One region of the Paenibacillus kandeliae genome, then DNA from elsewhere that is predicted to be linked to it. Evidence: predicted binding sites of a transcription regulator. Region 1 holds the regulator's gene; each other region holds the start of a gene.

Region 1 (5,982 bases):
TGAAATGGAACTGGTATTGACCGCACGCTCCGGTCGCCATGCCTTCAAAAACGCGATTGCCAAGCTGGGCTATATCGCTGCCGATGAGCAGCAGTTTGAGGAATTATTCGCCCGCTATCTGGAACTGGCTGACCGCAAAAAGGAAATCTACGATCATGATCTGTTTTTCCTGCTGAATCAGCCGAATGAGCAGCATATTGAGCATTCCGATCATCATGCACTGTATGAGCTGGATACGTTCCAAGTCGTCACCGGTAGTCTGCACCCAACAGCAACGGTACAATTGAAAAAAGGCGGCGAAGTACACGCAGGCAGCGCTATCGGCGATGGTCCTATCGACGCGATGTACGGTGCCATCCGTGCACTGACCGGTGTGCAGGCAACATTGAAGCATTACAAAATCAATAGCATCTCCAGCGGTCAGGAAGCGATTGGACGCGTCAATATTCAATTGGAATACGAAGGTCGTTTGTATACCGGTAAAGCGATGGATACCGATATTATCAAGGCAAGCGGGCTTGCTTTCCTGAATGGGGTCAATGCGATTGTACTGGATACCTCTGGCGGTGCGACAGGAGAAGGTCAGCTGTCGCGGGTGTAACCGTCTGATCTAGCCTTGTTACGCCTAAAGAAGGATGACAAAACCAAAGCGTTGTACCTTCCATGTTGAAACGTTCTGTTTGAAAAGTCAAAATACGCTATCTTTACATGTATAACATCCTATCTTAAAACCAAAGCACTATACGTTCAGAGTCAAAATGTTCTATCTTAATAACAAACTCAACAAAAAAATTATGTTTAACGCATTCCGTTTTAAAGCAACCTATCTCTCCTAACCAAAAAAGAATCCACCGCTCCGCATACCTGCGAAGATCGTTGGATTCTTTTCCTACGTTATAATCATTATTTACGATACAGCTACTTCAGCTCACATTATGGAGTAAGCGTGCTTGGCAGCTGCATCGGTCCGCCCAGCTTGGTGCCATCGCGGAAATTGTAGAATACATAATAATACGTCTCGCCAGACTTGGCAAACACTTGCCAAGCGTATTTGCCGTTATACGAGCCGGGAACCGCGCGAACGGCTTCCGCGCCAGGCAGATCATTTTGCAGCAGTTCCATCGCTCGCTGCTGGGTGACTGTACCGGCGGTTTTCTCGACATGCACAGCATTGTTTCCTTGCGCTGGTGTGCCGTCTGTGTTGAATTTTACCCAGACCATCACATCCTGCTGTTGATCGTTCTGACCTTGAATGACCCAGTAGATGGACTTGTCATTCCAGACGGAATGATAGCTGGTCGTTACCGCAGATAGCTTGGCATTCTGCTGTGCTACTTCTAGCGCCGCCTGCTCCTGACTCCACGGCTTCGCCATCACATGTACATAAAACTGGTTCACACCCAAGATGATCAGACCGATCACTGTAATGATAATCGCAATCCATTTACCCGTTCCCAAATTTCGCAAGACACGCCATCCTTTCTGTATCGTTACGCTTTCGGTCAGCGTGTAAGCAAGCCTTCAAATGCCGATTGTGCTTCACGACGAATTTTCTCTTCGTCCAGTGTCAAGGATACGCCATCCTTGATCAGCTGTTTCCCATCAACCCATACATGCAGCACATCTTTGGCACATGCAGAATATACAGTATGAGAAATGAAATCAGTAAACGGCAGGAAATGTGGCTGATCGATATTGAGCGACGTAATATCCGCCTTCATGCCGACCTTGAATGTACCTGTATTGTTCAGGAATACCGATTGAGCACCATATTCCGTACCCATACGCAGCGCTTCCGATGCAGGTACAGCAGTTGGGTCGCCGGATACACCTTTGTGAATCAGTGCAGCCAGACGCATTTCCTCAAACATATCCAGATTGTTATTGCTGGCAGGACCATCTGTACCGAGAGATACGACCACGCCTGCTTTCAGCAGATCTGGTACACGTGCCACACCGCTAGCAAGCTTCAGGTTGCTACCCGGATTATGGGAAACCGTAACCTTGTGAGCCGCCAGTGTAGCAATCTCTTCATCATTCAGATGCACAGCATGTGCAAGTAGCGTTGGACGTGTGAACATGCCCAACTTTTCCAAATGAGCAACCGGACGCAAACCGTAATCACGTACGTTTTGCTCGACTTCGGCAATCGTTTCGGACATATGTGTATGCAGCGGCACATCCAGATCGTGTGCAGCTTGTACGAATTGTTCAATGTATGCAGGTGGGCAAGTGTACGGTGCATGCGGAGACATCATAGTGGTGATACGTCCGTCTGCTTTGCCGTGCCAATCACGTACGAATTGGATCGATTGGTTCAGCTTTTGCTTTTGCTCCTCTTCTGAACACAGACCGATAACGCCTCTCATCAGTACGGCTCTCATACCGGATTGCTCTACCACTTCCGCTACACGCTCGGAACGGTCGTACATATCGAGGAATGTGGTGGTGCCGCCTTTGAGCATTTCCAGTACCGACAATGCGGTTCCTGTGTATACATCATCGCTCGTAAATTTAGCTTCCATTGGCCACATTTTCTCTTGCAACCATACTTGCAGCGCCAGATCGTCGCCAAAGCCGCGCAGCAATGACATCGCCGCGTGACCGTGACTGTTCACCAGACCAGGAATGAAGAATTGGTGGCGTCCGTCTACAATGGCAACGTCATCGCCTACTTGCGGCTCCTCTTCACCAATATACGTAATCAGGTCATCCTCAACGACCATGTAGCCATGCAATACTGGCTTTTCGGCGTTGGGTACAGCGAAAATACCGTTTTTGATCATCCATTTACTCGGAGAGTTGTTCATTGACTTCTAATTCCTTTCCATCTTCAAGGTAGTATGCCAAACTGAGCAGATCAGTCGTAAAATCAGCTGTATGCACACGCACATGCGGTGGTGTTCTTAAAATAATCGGTGCAAAATTCAAAATCGCCTCAATGCCCGCTTCCACCAGCTGATCAGCAACACGCTGCGCTTCTGTATTCGGCACAGTAATGATACCTACGCGGATATTTTGTTCTTTTACCGCGTTCGATAACTCACTGATTGGCTGTACAGTCAACGTATTGATTTTGCTACCTACCTTAGGCTCGTAGGAATCGAATACAGCGATAATCTTCATCGTTTCCTGCAAATAGGCATTGTAGTTGGATAGAGCGTGTCCCAGATTACCAGCACCAATCAGTGCTACATTGATCTGCTGATCCAGCTTCAGAATATGACGAATCTTCTCAATCAGATACGATACATCATAACCGATACCCTTGCGTCCAAAATCGCCGAAGTAAGCAAGATCCTTGCGGATTTGCGCTGGATTCAGATCCAGCTTCTGCCCCAGCTCCTGCGAGGATACCGTTGGTACCTCGCGGGTATGCAGTTCATTCAGATATCTCAAATAGACAGGTAATCTTCGCACGACAGCTTCAGATATTTTTTCGGATTTCATGCTTGCTCCCCCTCTTGATTTGCAGCTTCCGCTTCCAGCGGCCGTTGTTCCAGCCATTCGGCGATACGGGGAATCATCTGCTGGGTTGGCATATGTTCCATTTTGGGACCAGGCAGCGAATAAAGAAAATGTCTGCCGTAATAAGCCTCAATCACCCGCGTATCATAAATCAGTACGATTCCTCGGTCATTTGCCGTACGGACGAGACGTCCAAAGCCCTGCTTAAACCGGATCACTGCCTGCGGCACGGATAATTTCATAAATGGGTTTTTCTTTTCTTTTTTCAAGCGTTCACTTTTGGCTTCTACGAGCGGATGATTCGGCGGCTGGAATGGCAACCGCACAATTGCCAGGCAGGTCAGCGCCTCGCCTGGAATATCGACACCTTCCCAGAAGCTGCTTGTTCCGAGCAATACGGAAGCAGGATGCTCCTGAAAACGACGTGTCAACTTGGTACGGCTGCCGCCATCCACGCCCTGACCGAATACGGCAATCTCACTTGTAGATAAATTCTCTTTCAATGGCTCATACACCTGCTTGAGCATCCGGTATGAGGTAAATAATACCAGCATCCGTCCTCGGGTCGCCCGCGCAGCGTCTGCCAACGAATCGGCAAGCATAGCTACAAAATTCTGATCGCCCACACTGCCCTTCAGACTTGGAAAATCGCGCGGAATCAATACTAGTGATTGCTCGCGATAATTAAATGGCGATTCCAACATCACCGTATTGAGCTTGTTGTTCTGCTCTGCTTCCTTCAATCCCAGTTGCTCGATCATATACTGGAACGTTTTATCAATCGAGAGCGTTGCCGATGTAAGAATGATGCTTTTCTTTTTATCAAAAAAGTGTTCTTTCAGCTGCTGACTCACATCGACCGGTACGGCATACATTTGCAGCGATTTGCTGCGGTAATTGCCATTGGCTTCGTACCAATATACCGTTTCTACACTATCCAGCTTGATAAAATGGCGCAAATCATCGCGTACCGCACCCAAATCCTTGAACAGCCCAGTTACATCGGTAACCAGCCCTTCGTTAACAAGCACATCATCGGATTCTTTGATTTTGCCCATCGTGTGCTCGCCCTGACGAACAATCTGACTGAGTGCAATATGAATGCGGTTCTCCAACTCGGTAATCTTTTCCCATTCTTCCGGCTTGTTCTGTGGAAGTAAACGCAGAGTAAACTGACCTGCTTCGCCTGGTGCAGCATCGCTGCGCTGTGGCAAAAGCGCAAACAGCAGCTCGCTCAGCTTATCCCAGTCTTCTTTCACATCTATGAGTTCAGGATATAGATTGTCAATTGCAATCGCCCATTCCATACCACGCTCACTGCCCGATGATCCCAGCTGCTGGCGAAGCACGGCAAGCTGTCCATTTTTGCTGTCCTTGAATAGACGCAGCAGAGGTTGAACCAATGTGAAATATTTCATGTGCATACCCAGATGCTTACCTGCCACATCCTCCAAATGATGCGCCTCGTCAATGACCAGTCGTTCATAGGAAGGCAGCAATTGATGCCCTGCCTTGATGTCGGTAAACAGCTTGGAGTGATTGGTGATCACTACGTCTGCTGCTCCCGCTTCATGCTTGGCACGGTGATAGTAGCATTGCTTAAACCACGGACAGGCGCGTCCAAGACAGGAATCGGTATCGCTTGCCACCGTTTCCCAGAACTCACCGCCCCGATTGCCCATATTCAATTCCTCATCGTCTCCGGTTTCAGTAGCGGTCAGCCAGACAATCATCTGAGCGGCAATCAACACATCTTCCTTCGGACTCTGGAATTCTTTTGTATTTATTTTATGCTCAAATTTGCGCAGACACAAATAATGCTGTCGGCCCTTGAACACGGCAGCACGAAAGGCAAACGGAATCACCTGCGTCAACAGCGGAACATCGCGCTCACGCAGTTGCTCCTGTAGATTGATCGTATGCGTACTAACCATGACGCGCTCACTGTTCTTCACGCTATGGTAAATGGATGGCAGCAAATAGCCGAGCGATTTGCCTGTTCCAGTGCCTGCCTCGATCAGCAGATGCTTATCATCGGATAATGCTCGAATAACCTCGTCGAACATATGGTTCTGAGGCTGACGTTCTTCATAATCCGGCAGCAGCTTACGCAAATTATCCTTCACCTGCTGCAAAAACTCTTCAAATGATGTATCCGCCAGCGGCATATTGCCACGTTCATCCTCGGCGGACGGAATATCGATCCAATCGCCTACTTTTAGAGCTAACTGACGATAAAAGCGATGGCTGTCCAAATCTTGTACCGGCTGCGCTTCACGCTCCATACGCACCCCGTCAAAATACCAGCCTAGATCGCTATCCTGATTGTCGAACAGCTCAGACAATCGCTGCACGGTAATGAGCGGCAGCTCGTTCAGCTCCTCAATACATTTCAAAAAAACATACGCCGTCGCCAGCGCATCACTATCCGCCTGATGCGGACGGTCATGCTGAAAGCCGAGCGAGCTGCTGACCATGCTCAGCTGATAACTAGGCAGATTCGGAAAGAAAATG
Region 2 (5,982 bases), 350 kb from region 1:
TTTGAAATGAAGCGGTACTTGCTCCTCTGCGCCCTCTTTCGGGAAATGCCGATGTTCAGTGACCGTGTCGATGAAGTATGGCATGAGATGCTGATGTTCACACGCGATTACCAGCAATTTTGCGAACGGTTTTACGGATATATGCTGCATCATTCGCCACATGGTGGCAAGGTGTCGTTGCCAGATCAACGCGCGCTATTTGATTGGGCATATGCCGAGCTGTTTCCGATTGAGCGTGCCAATTCGTATGTGTGGGGTAGCTTCTTCCGGTTTCCGCTATCCAAATCTATGATTAACGAGATGCTTATGTTCCACCCGCATCAGCAAGGAAGCTGGGTATACAATCGAGCAACATTTGAAAAGATACCGGAAGCGCAGCAGGGCATTTTATATTTGGATCAGCGTTTCCAAAAGCATAGTCAAGCCGCATTGAATGGCAATGCGCCTAATAATGAATCAGATCGAACATCGAATCGCAATAGTAGTACGGATTCCAGCTATACCTATACATCGAGTTATTACAGTGATAACAATTATGGACTAGGTACGGCGGCAGCGGCATGTGTGTATTATTCCAATCTGCCACCAGCAGACTTCTGTTCGGCGATTAACTCACATTTGCCACAGGATGTACAGCAGCAACATTCGCAATCCACTTCGCATTCCAGTTCGGCATGCGGTACAGGTTCTTCCGGTTCAGATCATCACTCTAATCATTCGGGCGGACATCATCATTCGCATGATTCCGGTAGTTCGTGTAGCAGCAGTTCCTGTAGCAGTAGCTCTTGTAGCAGCGGAAGTTCTTGCAGCTCATGCAGTAGCAGTTCCTGATGTTTCGCTTGCATTGCATATGATCCTTTGCTTGCATTGCATTCTATAAAGGAATCATCAGGCAAAGCATAATCCATCGTTACACATACAAGAAGGCAGCATGTATCGCTGTCTTCTTTTTTTATTAGACTGAACCTGCACATTGCTTCGTGCAAATAGTCTTTGTTTTTTAAAATAGACATAGCTGCATTTTTGCTATTGACCCAGAGTTTACTCCGGGGTGTAGTATCGACTATATCCAGTAGAGAAAGCGGTGATGACATGAACAAAATGTATCCACTGAAACAAACAGCAGATCGAAGTGGACTAAGCAAAGATACCATACTGTTTTACGAAAAAACTGGATTGATTCCGCCTATCGCTCGAAATGAGATTGGTCATCGAATCTATAGCCAAGAGAATGTGGATACCCTTCAACTCATTGCTTGTCTCAAAAAGATGGGTATGTCGCTGGAAGATATTAAGCACTACCTTCACCTCAACATATCCGAGGAACGGTATGACATGCTAGAACATCACAAACAGAAACTGGCTCAACAAATGATTGAATTACAAAATGTGATCAACATCAAACTCACCAAATTAAAAAATAAAAAAGGCAAGGAGCATGAACACTATGACATCTAAAACAATTGCACTAGTTACAGGAGCCAATCAAGGCATCGGGAAGGCAATCGTTAAAGGGCTTGCTAATCAAGGCATCATCGTATATTTGGGAAGTCGCAATGCTGAACGAGGTATTGCGGCTGCAAACGATCTACAACATGAAGGGGAAGTTCACTTTATACAGATGGATGTTACGGATCCATCCTCCATTGAACAATCCTATGACACCATCCAAAAGCAATATGGACGTTTGGATATTTTAATCAACAATGCAGGTGTTGCTGCTTCCCGAAACAAACCCAGAGATGCCGATGCAACGGAATTCCGACACGTTTATGAAACAAACGTATTCGGCGTCGTTTCAATCATTAATCAGATGCTGCCCCTGTTACGAAAATCTGCCGCTGGGCGCATCGTGAACATCTCCAGTCTGCGAGGATCGCTGGGAGATGAAGGCGCATTTGTGGGACAGCCCTCTATCTCCTACTCTTCCTCCAAAACAGCACTGAACGCTCTAACCGTCCATTATGCAAGAGAATTGGCCAAAAACAACATCAAAGTAAACTCCGCTGCACCAGGGCATGTGGCTACTGAATTTAATAACTTTAGTGGAACCCGTACACCGGAACAAGGGGCTGCAATCGCTATTCATTTGGCAACGCTGGATGAACAAGGCCCTACAGGCAGTTTCTTTGACGACACCAAACGTATTCCATGGTAAATATTAGAAGTTGGAAATAGTAGTGCTCTTTAATCACGCTTCCCCTAAATGCGCAATAGCTCGAAAGAGTTATTGTGCATTTTTTCACAAAATTGACGCAAAGCTTTGTTATTTGTTTGAAAAGTGTAACAAAAGTCACATCATTCATCAAAAAATTGATACGCTAAGCCCCATCAGGAACATCATCTTACAGTAATCAAAGAAAGGATACCTATCATGATGATCGACACAGTACTTTGGAGCCGACTGGTGACCGGGCTGACGCTATCTTTCCATGTTATTTTTGCAACGATTGGTGTTGCGATCCCGCTTATGATTTCGATTGCAGAGCTGGTAGGCATTCGTAAAAAAGACAAGCACTATACGCTCATGGCAAAACGCTGGACGCGTGGATTTATTATTTCTGTTGCCGTAGGTGTGGTGACAGGAACTGCGATTTCGTTGCAATTGGCGCTGGTATGGCCTAATTTTATGCAGCTTGCCGGAAATGTAATTGCACTTCCCCTGTTCTTGGAAGTATTCGCCTTTTTCTTTGAAGCTATTTTTCTAGGCATTTACCTGTACACTTGGGAGCGATTCCGCAACCCTTATCTTCATTGGCTGCTAACGATTCCGATTGTATTGGGCGCTTCCATGTCCGCTTTTTTCATCACGACAGTCAACGGTTTTATGAATCAGCCAAGCGGATTTGTACTAGAAGGTGGACAATTTACAGCGGTTTATCCACTGCAAGCAATGTTCAACGAAGCCACACCCTCTAAAGTATTCCACGTACTAACATCCGCCTATATGACTGGCGCTGCTCTGTTGGCGGGTATTGCTGCCTTTTCCATTTTGAAAAAAGGAGCTACCGTTTACAGCAAAAAAGCGCTCAAGTTAATGATGGGCGTGCTGCTGATCTTCAGCTTTCTCACAGCATTTGCAGGCGATACGTCTGCCAAATTCCTCGCAGAGCATCAACCGGAAAAGCTCGCTGCCGCCGAATGGCATTTTGAGACTGAAAAAGGAGCAGATCTGATCTTCCTTGGCTGGCTCAATGCAGAACGTGAAGTGATCGGTGCGCTACATCTACCGAAGGCGCTTAGCTTTTTGGCATTTAGTGATTTCAATGCTGAGGTTACAGGCTTGAATGAATTTCCTGCTGATCAACAGCCGCCGCTGATGATCCATTATTTGTTCGATTTCATGGTCAGTATCGGCTTTATTCTGCTCGCTGTATCTGCCTTGTTTTTTGTACTGTTATTCTGGAAAAAGCGCAACGAGCATCATCGTTGGATGCTGCGTACGATTGTGCTCGGAGCACCACTTGCTTTTCTCGCGGTGGAGCTGGGCTGGTTTTATGCCGAAGTCGGACGGCAGCCGTGGATCATTCGCGGTTATATGCGTGTGCAAGAAGCCGCTACCACTTCTCCTAGCATCATGCCGCTCTTTTTCGTCTTTTTGTTGCTGTATATCATTCTCGGAACACTCTGTATTATCGTGCTGCGCCGACTATTCTTGAACAATCCTGCGGAAGCGGAACTAGAAAAAGCCGCCCATGCACATACGGCGATGCCTAAGGAAGCAGGTGACCTTCCATCATGAGCTATGAAATGATTGGTATTTCGGTATTATGGATATTTTTATACGGATATTTGATTATTGCATCCATCGACTTTGGCGCAGGCTTCTTTGCCTTCTATGCAAGAGCAACCGGTAAGGATCATTTGATCAATCGCCTGATTGCTCGCTATCTGTCGCCGGTTTGGGAAATCACGAATGTGTTCTTTGTATTTTTCTTTATCGGTTTAATTGGATTCTTCCCCGATGCTGCGCATTATTATGGAGCCGCTCTACTGGTGCCAGGTAGTATCGCAATTATTTTGCTAGCGGTTCGCGGTGCTTTTTACGCGTTTGAAAATTACGGTTCTAAGAAAAATATCGTCTTTTTGTTTCTGTATGGCGCAACCGGGCTGCTGATTCCAGCCTCGTTGTCGGTAGCATTGGTGCTGTCCGAAGGTGGATTTATTATAGAGCAAAATGGATCGGTGCATCTCGAATATATCAAACTGCTGACCAGCCCGCTTGCTTGGAGCATTGTCGCTTTGGCACTAACCTCGGTATTGTTTATTAGCGCTTGCTTCCTATCCTTTTATGCACATCGGGCAGATGATAAGCCAGCATTGGAATTACTGCGCAGCTATGCACTGTTCTGGAGTACGCCGACGATTATTGCGGCGTTTACAGCATTTTTGTATTTAAGCCAGCACAATGAACGTCATTTTCAAAATATGATGAATCTGTGGTGGCTGCTCGGTTTATCCGTTCTCTGTTTCTTGATTGTATTGTGGCTTCTTTATAAAGGACGTCATTACGGCTGGGCATTCATTGCGGTGATGCTGCAATTTGGTTGTGCCTTTTTCGCTTATGGGATTGGGCATTATCCGTACATTCTGGACCCTTATATTACCGTACAGGGTAGTGCTACAGGAGAAGCGATGGGCATTGCTCTAGTTTCCGTTTTTATCGGCGGGCTGCTGCTGTTGATTCCATCCCTTGCCCTCGTATTCCGACTGTTTCTATTTGATGCCGATTATGTCAAAGGGAAACGTTAAGGAGGTTTCCATCTATGAAAAAGAACGCTGGGCTTTTAAAAGAGCTTATGTACACTCAGCGCAAACGGAAGTTACTGCTTCGGCTGCTCTCCTTCGCGCTCGGTGTCATGACCATTATGCAGGCTGTGCTGCTAGCTGAAGCGGTGCAGCAGATTTTCGTAGAATCTGCTTCGCTGCGTTCATGGCTCTGGGTTGCTATCGCATTACTTGTAGTTATGATCATGCGCACATGGATTTCCTATATCAATGGCTCTATTGGGCTGAATATTGCCGCAGATGCGAAGCGCGCCTTGCGTTTGCGATTACTGCGCCTGCTGGCTTCGCATCCACTGATGTCTGCACGACAAGGGCAAACAGGCAGTAAAATCAGTCTAGCACTGGATACTGTCGATGAAGCTGATGCTTATTTTAGCCAGTATGTACCTAAAATGATCGAAGCGTCCATCATGCCGCTGATGATTTTGATCGTTGTCTTCAGTCTGCATATTCCGTCAGGACTGATTCTGCTATTTACAGCACCATTTATTCCGCTGTTTATGGCATTGATCGGTATACAAACGAAGCAAAAGTCCGAAGAAAAGTTTCAACAGCTAGCTTTGTTTTCCGGTACCTTTCTGGACTCGCTGCAAGGACTACTCACTCTCAAGCTGTTTGGACGTACCAAAGAACAGCAGCAGAAGATTGAGCAGCGTAGCTTGGGCTATCGGGATTCTACCATGAGCATATTAAAGGTGGCTTTTACGAATACCTTTGCACTCGAAACGATTGTTATGCTCGGTATTGGTATTGTGGCGTTGGAGCTGGCATTGCAGCTCGTTGTGTTCAAGACGCTACACTTTCATGTGGCATTTCTGATTCTACTGCTTGTACCTGAGTTCTATAATATGCTTAAAAATATGGGTACTGCCTTTCATGGCGGGCGTACAAGTATGGGGGCTATTCGCAATATTGAAGTGCTGCTGAACGAGGCAAATGTGCAGCAGAACGGTAGCAAAGAGCAGGCACAGACGGACATGGTAAGCCATATGCCTACGTACTCCTCTAGGATTCTGCCATTCATCCAATCGCAGGCACCCGTGATCGAGATACAAAATGTCGCTTTCGATTACGGTGCGGGAGATTTCCAGCTTACGATCGATTCGTTATGTATTGAACCGGGACAGAATATCGCTATCGTTGGCAAAAGTGGTGCTGGCAAAACGACGCTGCTCCATCTGATTGCTGGTCTGC
Region 3 (5,982 bases), 770 kb from region 1:
ACAGGAACGGCGGCGATTGTAATTCTGCTGGTGCTATTTCATGTGCCGTATTCGACCTATATGGTTGGCGGGCAATGGATTAACCAGCTGCTTGGACCGGGTGTGGTAGCACTTGCGTATCCATTATACAAGCAGCGCCAGCAATTGTTGAAAAACTGGCTGCCGATTGTTGGCGGATCGCTGGCAGGTGTATTTGCTGGTATGCTGAGCGGTATGCTTCTAGCACTGGTTTGTGGATTCAGCCGCAGCTTTATTTTGTCAGTCGTACCCAAATCGGTCACCACGCCGGTAGCCATTCAGATCGTTAATCATTTGGGCGGCGATTCGTCCCTGACCTCGGTATTCGTGATGATTGCCGGATTTACTGGAGCAGTGGCAGGCGTATACTTGCTGAAACTGTTCCGTATTCGGCATATGATTGGCAGTGGGATCGCTCTTGGTAGTGCTAGTCATGCGCTTGGTACCGCCAAGGCGCTAGAGATTGGCGAACGCGCCTCATCGATGAGTTCCATTGCGATGACCATTAGCGCAATTGTCGCTTCCATCATTGCGCCCCTGGTCGTTTGGCTTGTTTTTCATTAACAAATGAAGACCCTCTACACTGTCATGTGACAGCATAGAGGGTCTTTTGCATTTGGCAATGTGTGCAATTGTAATGGCACCAGTATTTACTATCAAATACCATCCACTGCTCATACAAACGGACGCGCATCTGTAACAATACAAGCACTATGAACTATCGTATATACAGCGTTTCGTCTAACCAAGCGCCACATCCAGAATCATCATAACAGTAAAGCCAATCATTAGACTCATAGATGCCAGATCCTTATTGCCATTTTCCTGTGATCCGGGTATCACTTCTTCAGCGACAACAAAGATCATCGCACCAGCGGCAAAGCAGAGCGCATACGGCAATAGGGGAGTGATCAATGTAACGGCAAGCACACCGACAACAGCTGCCATCGGCTCCACCATTCCAGATAGCTGACCGTAGAAGAATGCCTTGCGCCGACTCATGCCTTCCCCGCGAAGTGGCATGGAAACCGCCAATCCCTCAGGAAAGTTCTGAATTCCGATTCCGATAGCGAGTGCAATAGCGCCAGCAAGCGATTCGGTGGAGGTGCCATTGGCAACGGCGCCAAAGGCAACACCGACTGCCAATCCTTCTGGAATATTATGCAGCGTAATCGCAAAAACAAGCAATGTACTACGCCGCTTGTTGCCTGTACCCATCCCTTCCGGTCGGTGTCCATCGGTAGTAGGGTGCAGGGAAGGGTGTAAATGGGGAATGATTTTGTCAGCTGCCCACAAAAACAATCCACCAAGCATAAAGCCGATTGCTGCCGGAATCCAGCCGGGTAGCGAGCTGTCTCGTTCTGCCATTTCCAGTGCTGGAGCGATCAATGATCAGAAGCTAGCGGCAATCATCACTCCACCAGCAAAACCAAGCATACCGTCAAACACCTTTTGATTTAGCTTTTTCGAGGTGAATACGAGTGCGGCACCGAGCGCCGTCATGCCCCATGTAAATAACGTTGCGAGAAATGCCTGCATGATGGGGGGAATACCTTGAAACCACTCAATCATATGTAGGGTCACGCTCCTTCAGAGTAAGGTATGTGGATGGAAGCATGAATGTTGATATCTATCATGGATTAACCTCATCGCCTGTCTATCTACCATATGTAATGGAATATTTGTACATGTATAGCGGTGTCTGCGTAATCGGCTTTGATTTTCCAGTAGTCTCCATTTGTATTGTATTCTTCTAAATGTAAACGTGAACAAGCAGAAAGGGCAAGGAATTTTGTGATTTCGATCACTTTTTGTCACTTTTTGTTTTATTTTTAGATACTTTTAGTGATAAAAATCACAATCGGTCAGTAACTTTTTTTCTAAACTTGGAATAGCTTTTCGGGCGGGCTGCATAAAAGCGATTGTACATAGACGCAGCATAGCTCCAAATTAACCAATCATTATGAATAATCAGGGGAGAAAGGAAGATTCGTATGGATGTCATTATGTTATCACGCATTCAATACGCGCTCACAACCGTGTTTCACTTCTTCTTCGTGCCGGTATCGATTGGCCTTGTGCTACTCGTTGCCTTGCTGGAGACGATGTATGTTGTGACCAAAAACGAGCAGTACAAAGTATTAACCAAGTTCTGGGGAAAGTTATTTCTAATCAACTTTGCCGTTGGTGTGGTTACTGGGATTTTGCAGGAGTTTCAGTTCGGGATGAACTGGTCCAGCTATTCGCGTTTTGTCGGTGACGTATTCGGTGCGCCGCTGGCGGTCGAAGCATTGCTTGCCTTTTTTATGGAGTCGACCTTTATCGGGCTATGGGTATTTGGTTGGGATCGATTGTCGAAAAAGGTTCATCTGCTCTGTATCTGGCTGGTAACGCTCGGTACAACGCTATCAGCGTTCTGGATTCTGGCGGCGAACTCATTTATGCAGCATCCGGTTGGCTTTACGATTCAGAATGGACGTGCAGAGATGAATGACTTTCTGGCATTGCTGACCAATGGACAGCTGCTAGTGGAATTCCCGCATACTGTATTCGGTTCGTATCTGACAGGTGCCTTTCTCATGGCAGGTGTCAGTGCATACAAGCTGCTGCGTAAGCAGGATGTGCAGTTATTTAAAAAGACCTTCAAGCTCGGCATTATCGTCGGTCTGATCTCGTCGCTGGTTGTCGCATTCAGCGGTCATGATCAAGCAAAATATCTGGTACAAACGCAGCCGATGAAAATGGCGGCAGCGGAAGGCATCTGGGAAACAACACCAGAACAAGCACCGTGGATGCTATTTGGCGGTATAGATACAGACAATCACCGCAATTCCTATGAAATCAATTTCCCGCTGAAGGGTCTGCTCAGCTACCTGTCATATGGTACATTTACCGGTTCTGTGACGGGGATGAATGATCTGCAAGCACAATATGAGCAAACATATGGCGATGGACAATACATCCCGCCAGTAAAAACAACCTTTTGGAGCTTCCGCTTTATGGTAGCGGGCGGCGGTCTGCTGATCGTAATGTCGCTGATTGGCGCGTGGATGCTGCTCCGTCGCCGTACCGAACGTATGCCGAAGTGGTATTTGTGGGCGATGACATGGAGTATTGCGCTGCCGTTCCTTTCCAATACCACTGGCTGGCTGATGACAGAGATCGGACGACAGCCGTGGACGGTATTCGGACTGATGACAACAGCGGATAGCGTATCGCCCAATGTTAGCGCAGGTTCAGTGCTGTTCTCGATTATTACGTTTACGCTTATCTATTCTGTGCTGGGTGGCGTCATGGTCTATCTGTTCGTCAAAGTTATCAAACAAGGTCCGGTGGATGAGCAACCGCAAGACGACCATCTGCACAGCGATCCGTTTGAAATGGAGGGAATGAAGCATGCTGTCTCTTAATGAATTGTGGTTTGTGCTGATTGCGGTACTATTTGTTGGCTTCTTCTTTCTGGAAGGTTTTGATTTTGGCGTGGGCATGTCGACCATGTTCGTCGCTCGTAATGATAAGGAAAAGCGGTTGCTGATCAATTCTATCGGTCCGTTTTGGGATGGCAATGAGGTATGGCTCCTGACAGCGGGCGGTGCGATGTTTGCGGCATTTCCCAATTGGTATGCGACGCTGTTCAGCGGATTTTATCTGCCGTTTGTCGCGCTACTACTGGCATTGATTGCACGCGGGGTCGCATTTGAATTTCGCGGGAAGGTTGGGCATACCACTTGGACAAAGGTTTGGGATTGGTGTATTTTCCTAGGTAGTCTGCTGCCGCCGCTGCTGTTTGGCGTTGCCTTTTCCACGATGTTAAAAGGATTGCCGATTGATGGCGATATGCAGATGCGTGCTGGTTTCTTCGATGTGATCAATGTGTATTCGCTCGTAGCGGGTGTAACGACTGTGATGCTCTGCCTTGTGCATGGATTGATGTTCGCAGCGCTGCGCACGACAGGGGAGCTTCGCGAACGGTCGCATCGTCTGGCACAGCGCTTGCTCGTTCCACTAGCGGGATTGCTTGTGCTGGTAGCAGTATTGACGGCGCTGTATACCGACGCATTCCGTGTACGCGGTACGGCGCTGATCGTGATGGCAGTTGTTGGTTTTGTCGCTTTTGTACTGGCAGGTTATTTTATTCAGAAGCGTCGCGAGGGCTGGGCATTCGGTATGACAGGCGCATTGATTGCGCTGGCTATTTCCGGTGTGTTCGTCTCTTTATTCCCGCGCGTGATGGTGAGTTCATTAGGAGCGATGTATGATCTAACCGTGTACAATGCTTCATCCGGTGCATATTCACTGAAGGTGATGACGATTGTGGCGCTATCATTACTGCCATTTGTGCTAGGCTATCAGATTTGGAGCTATTTTGTATTCCATAAACGGTTGAACGAGAAGACACATTTGGAATATTAAATGTATAGAATGAGCAATGTCTGAAGCTTCTATATGCACGTAATGAGTATGGATACTGCAATGATGTATCTCCATATTCAGTAAGCAATACCTGTAACCAAAGGATGCAGCTACATGATGCCTATGAGAAGCGACTATAGGCATCATGATTGTCGTATTCTTTCTCAAACAATCGATATATGAAATGATAGTAAAGAGGTGGCACGCATGGGCAGAGATTTGTGGAAGCTGGAAGGGATTCGACGTGTCATGATATGGACGGCATTACTCACGCTGGTGCAGTCGGTCGTCATCATTATGCAAAGCGTCTGGCTGGCACAGGCGGTCAGCGGACTCTTCAATGGGGATGCGCTAGAACGTCAGCTTGGTCATATCGGCGGTTTTGTGAGCGCATGGATTCTTCGTCAGCTGCTGTCCATGCTGCTACAAAAGCTAGCATATCGATTTGCCGAAACGACCGGACAACAGCTGCGTCGCGCGCTAATGGATAAGCTATTCGTGCTTGGACCGCGCTATGTAATGGGGCAAGGAACAGGAAATATGGTTACGCTAGTACGTGAAGGCATTGCCAAATACCGTACTTATTTGGAGCTAATCATTCCGCGCATGTTATCCAACGGCTTGACCCCGCTGCTTATTGGCATCTGGGTGCTGCGATTGGATTGGCTATCTGCACTGATTCTTGGATTGGTATTTCCGATCTTGATCGCATTTATGATTTTGCTTGGTCTGGCTGCGCAAAAGCAGATGGATCGGCAATGGGCAACGTATCGAGTGTTGTCTAATCATTTTGTTGATTCGTTGCGTGGATTAGAGACGCTGCGCTTTCTCGGTCGCAGCAAGGCGCATGGCGCGACCATTGTGCGGACGAGCGAGCAGTATCGCAAGGCGACATTATCTTCCATGAAAGTAGCATTTCTATCGTCGTTTGCATTGGACTTTTTTACCATGCTAACGGTAGCTGTTGTGGCAGTTAGTCTAGGTTTGCGATTGGTCAACGGTGGGATGCTGCTTGAACCAGCGCTAACTATTTTGATTATAGCGCCTGAATTTTTCGTGCCGATTCGTTCGCTTGGAGCAGATTATCATGCAACGATGGATGGCAAGGAAGCGGGCGAGGAAATTCGCCGTATTTTACAGCAGTCTGTAGTGGGCGAAGAAATGGTAGAACAGCAGAATGGTACAAACTGGATTGCTGCGCAACCAAATGCCATATGGAATCAGGATAGTGTGCTTTCGTTGGAACATCTATCTGTCGTTTACGGTCAATCGCCGATGCAGCAGAACATTCCATCTGGGCAAAAAGAGTCTTCCTCTCATTCAAAGCAAGGCTTATCTGGTCAAGCACAAGCTTCATTCCGCACGCAAGAAAACGTTATGACACAAGATCACTATACTGCTCTACATGATATTTCGTTTACATGGCAAGGGAGTGGCAAAATTGGCGTTATCGGCGCCAGTGGAGCGGGCAAATCTACCCTGATCGACGTACTTGCCGGTTTTCTCGTTCCGAATGAAGGCACAGCCTACTGCCAATATGAATATTCAGAT

The links. Region 1 encodes Rex, which represses fermentation and respiration genes when NADH is low (regulators of the CRP and FNR family bind a similar motif). Its sites were predicted from a motif close to TTGTGAAATATTTCACAA; they were not measured.
Region 2: the regulator Rex is predicted to act here: its motif matches at 2,231-2,248, upstream of ABXR35_RS08950 (cytochrome ubiquinol oxidase subunit I).
Region 3: the regulator Rex is predicted to act here: its motif matches at 1,862-1,879, upstream of ABXR35_RS07345 (cytochrome ubiquinol oxidase subunit I).

The regions. Positions count from the first base shown of each region.
Region 1 is NZ_JBFDUZ010000001.1:2,449,839-2,455,820, forward strand. Features, by position in the region: gene ABXR35_RS10405 (2-isopropylmalate synthase) at 1-601, shown strand, start outside; gene ABXR35_RS10410 (cell wall elongation regulator TseB-like domain-containing protein) at 934-1,467, opposite strand; gene ABXR35_RS10415 (amidohydrolase) at 1,503-2,810, opposite strand; gene ABXR35_RS10420 (redox-sensing transcriptional repressor Rex) at 2,791-3,450, opposite strand; gene dinG (ATP-dependent DNA helicase DinG) at 3,447-5,982, opposite strand, start outside.
Region 2 is NZ_JBFDUZ010000001.1:2,097,523-2,103,504, forward strand. Features, by position in the region: gene ABXR35_RS08935 (UCP032817 domain-containing protein) at 1-831, shown strand, start outside; gene ABXR35_RS08940 (MerR family transcriptional regulator) at 1,093-1,458, shown strand; gene ABXR35_RS08945 (SDR family oxidoreductase) at 1,448-2,158, shown strand; gene ABXR35_RS08950 (cytochrome ubiquinol oxidase subunit I) at 2,375-3,742, shown strand; gene ABXR35_RS08955 (cytochrome d ubiquinol oxidase subunit II) at 3,739-4,752, shown strand; gene cydD (thiol reductant ABC exporter subunit CydD) at 4,767-5,982, shown strand, end outside.
Region 3 is NZ_JBFDUZ010000001.1:1,675,896-1,681,877, forward strand. Features, by position in the region: gene ABXR35_RS07335 (LrgB family protein) at 1-582, shown strand, start outside; partial or broken gene ABXR35_RS07340 (ZIP family metal transporter) at 760-1,590, opposite strand; gene ABXR35_RS07345 (cytochrome ubiquinol oxidase subunit I) at 2,013-3,428, shown strand; gene cydB (cytochrome d ubiquinol oxidase subunit II) at 3,415-4,431, shown strand; gene ABXR35_RS07355 (ABC transporter ATP-binding protein/permease) at 4,639-5,982, shown strand, end outside.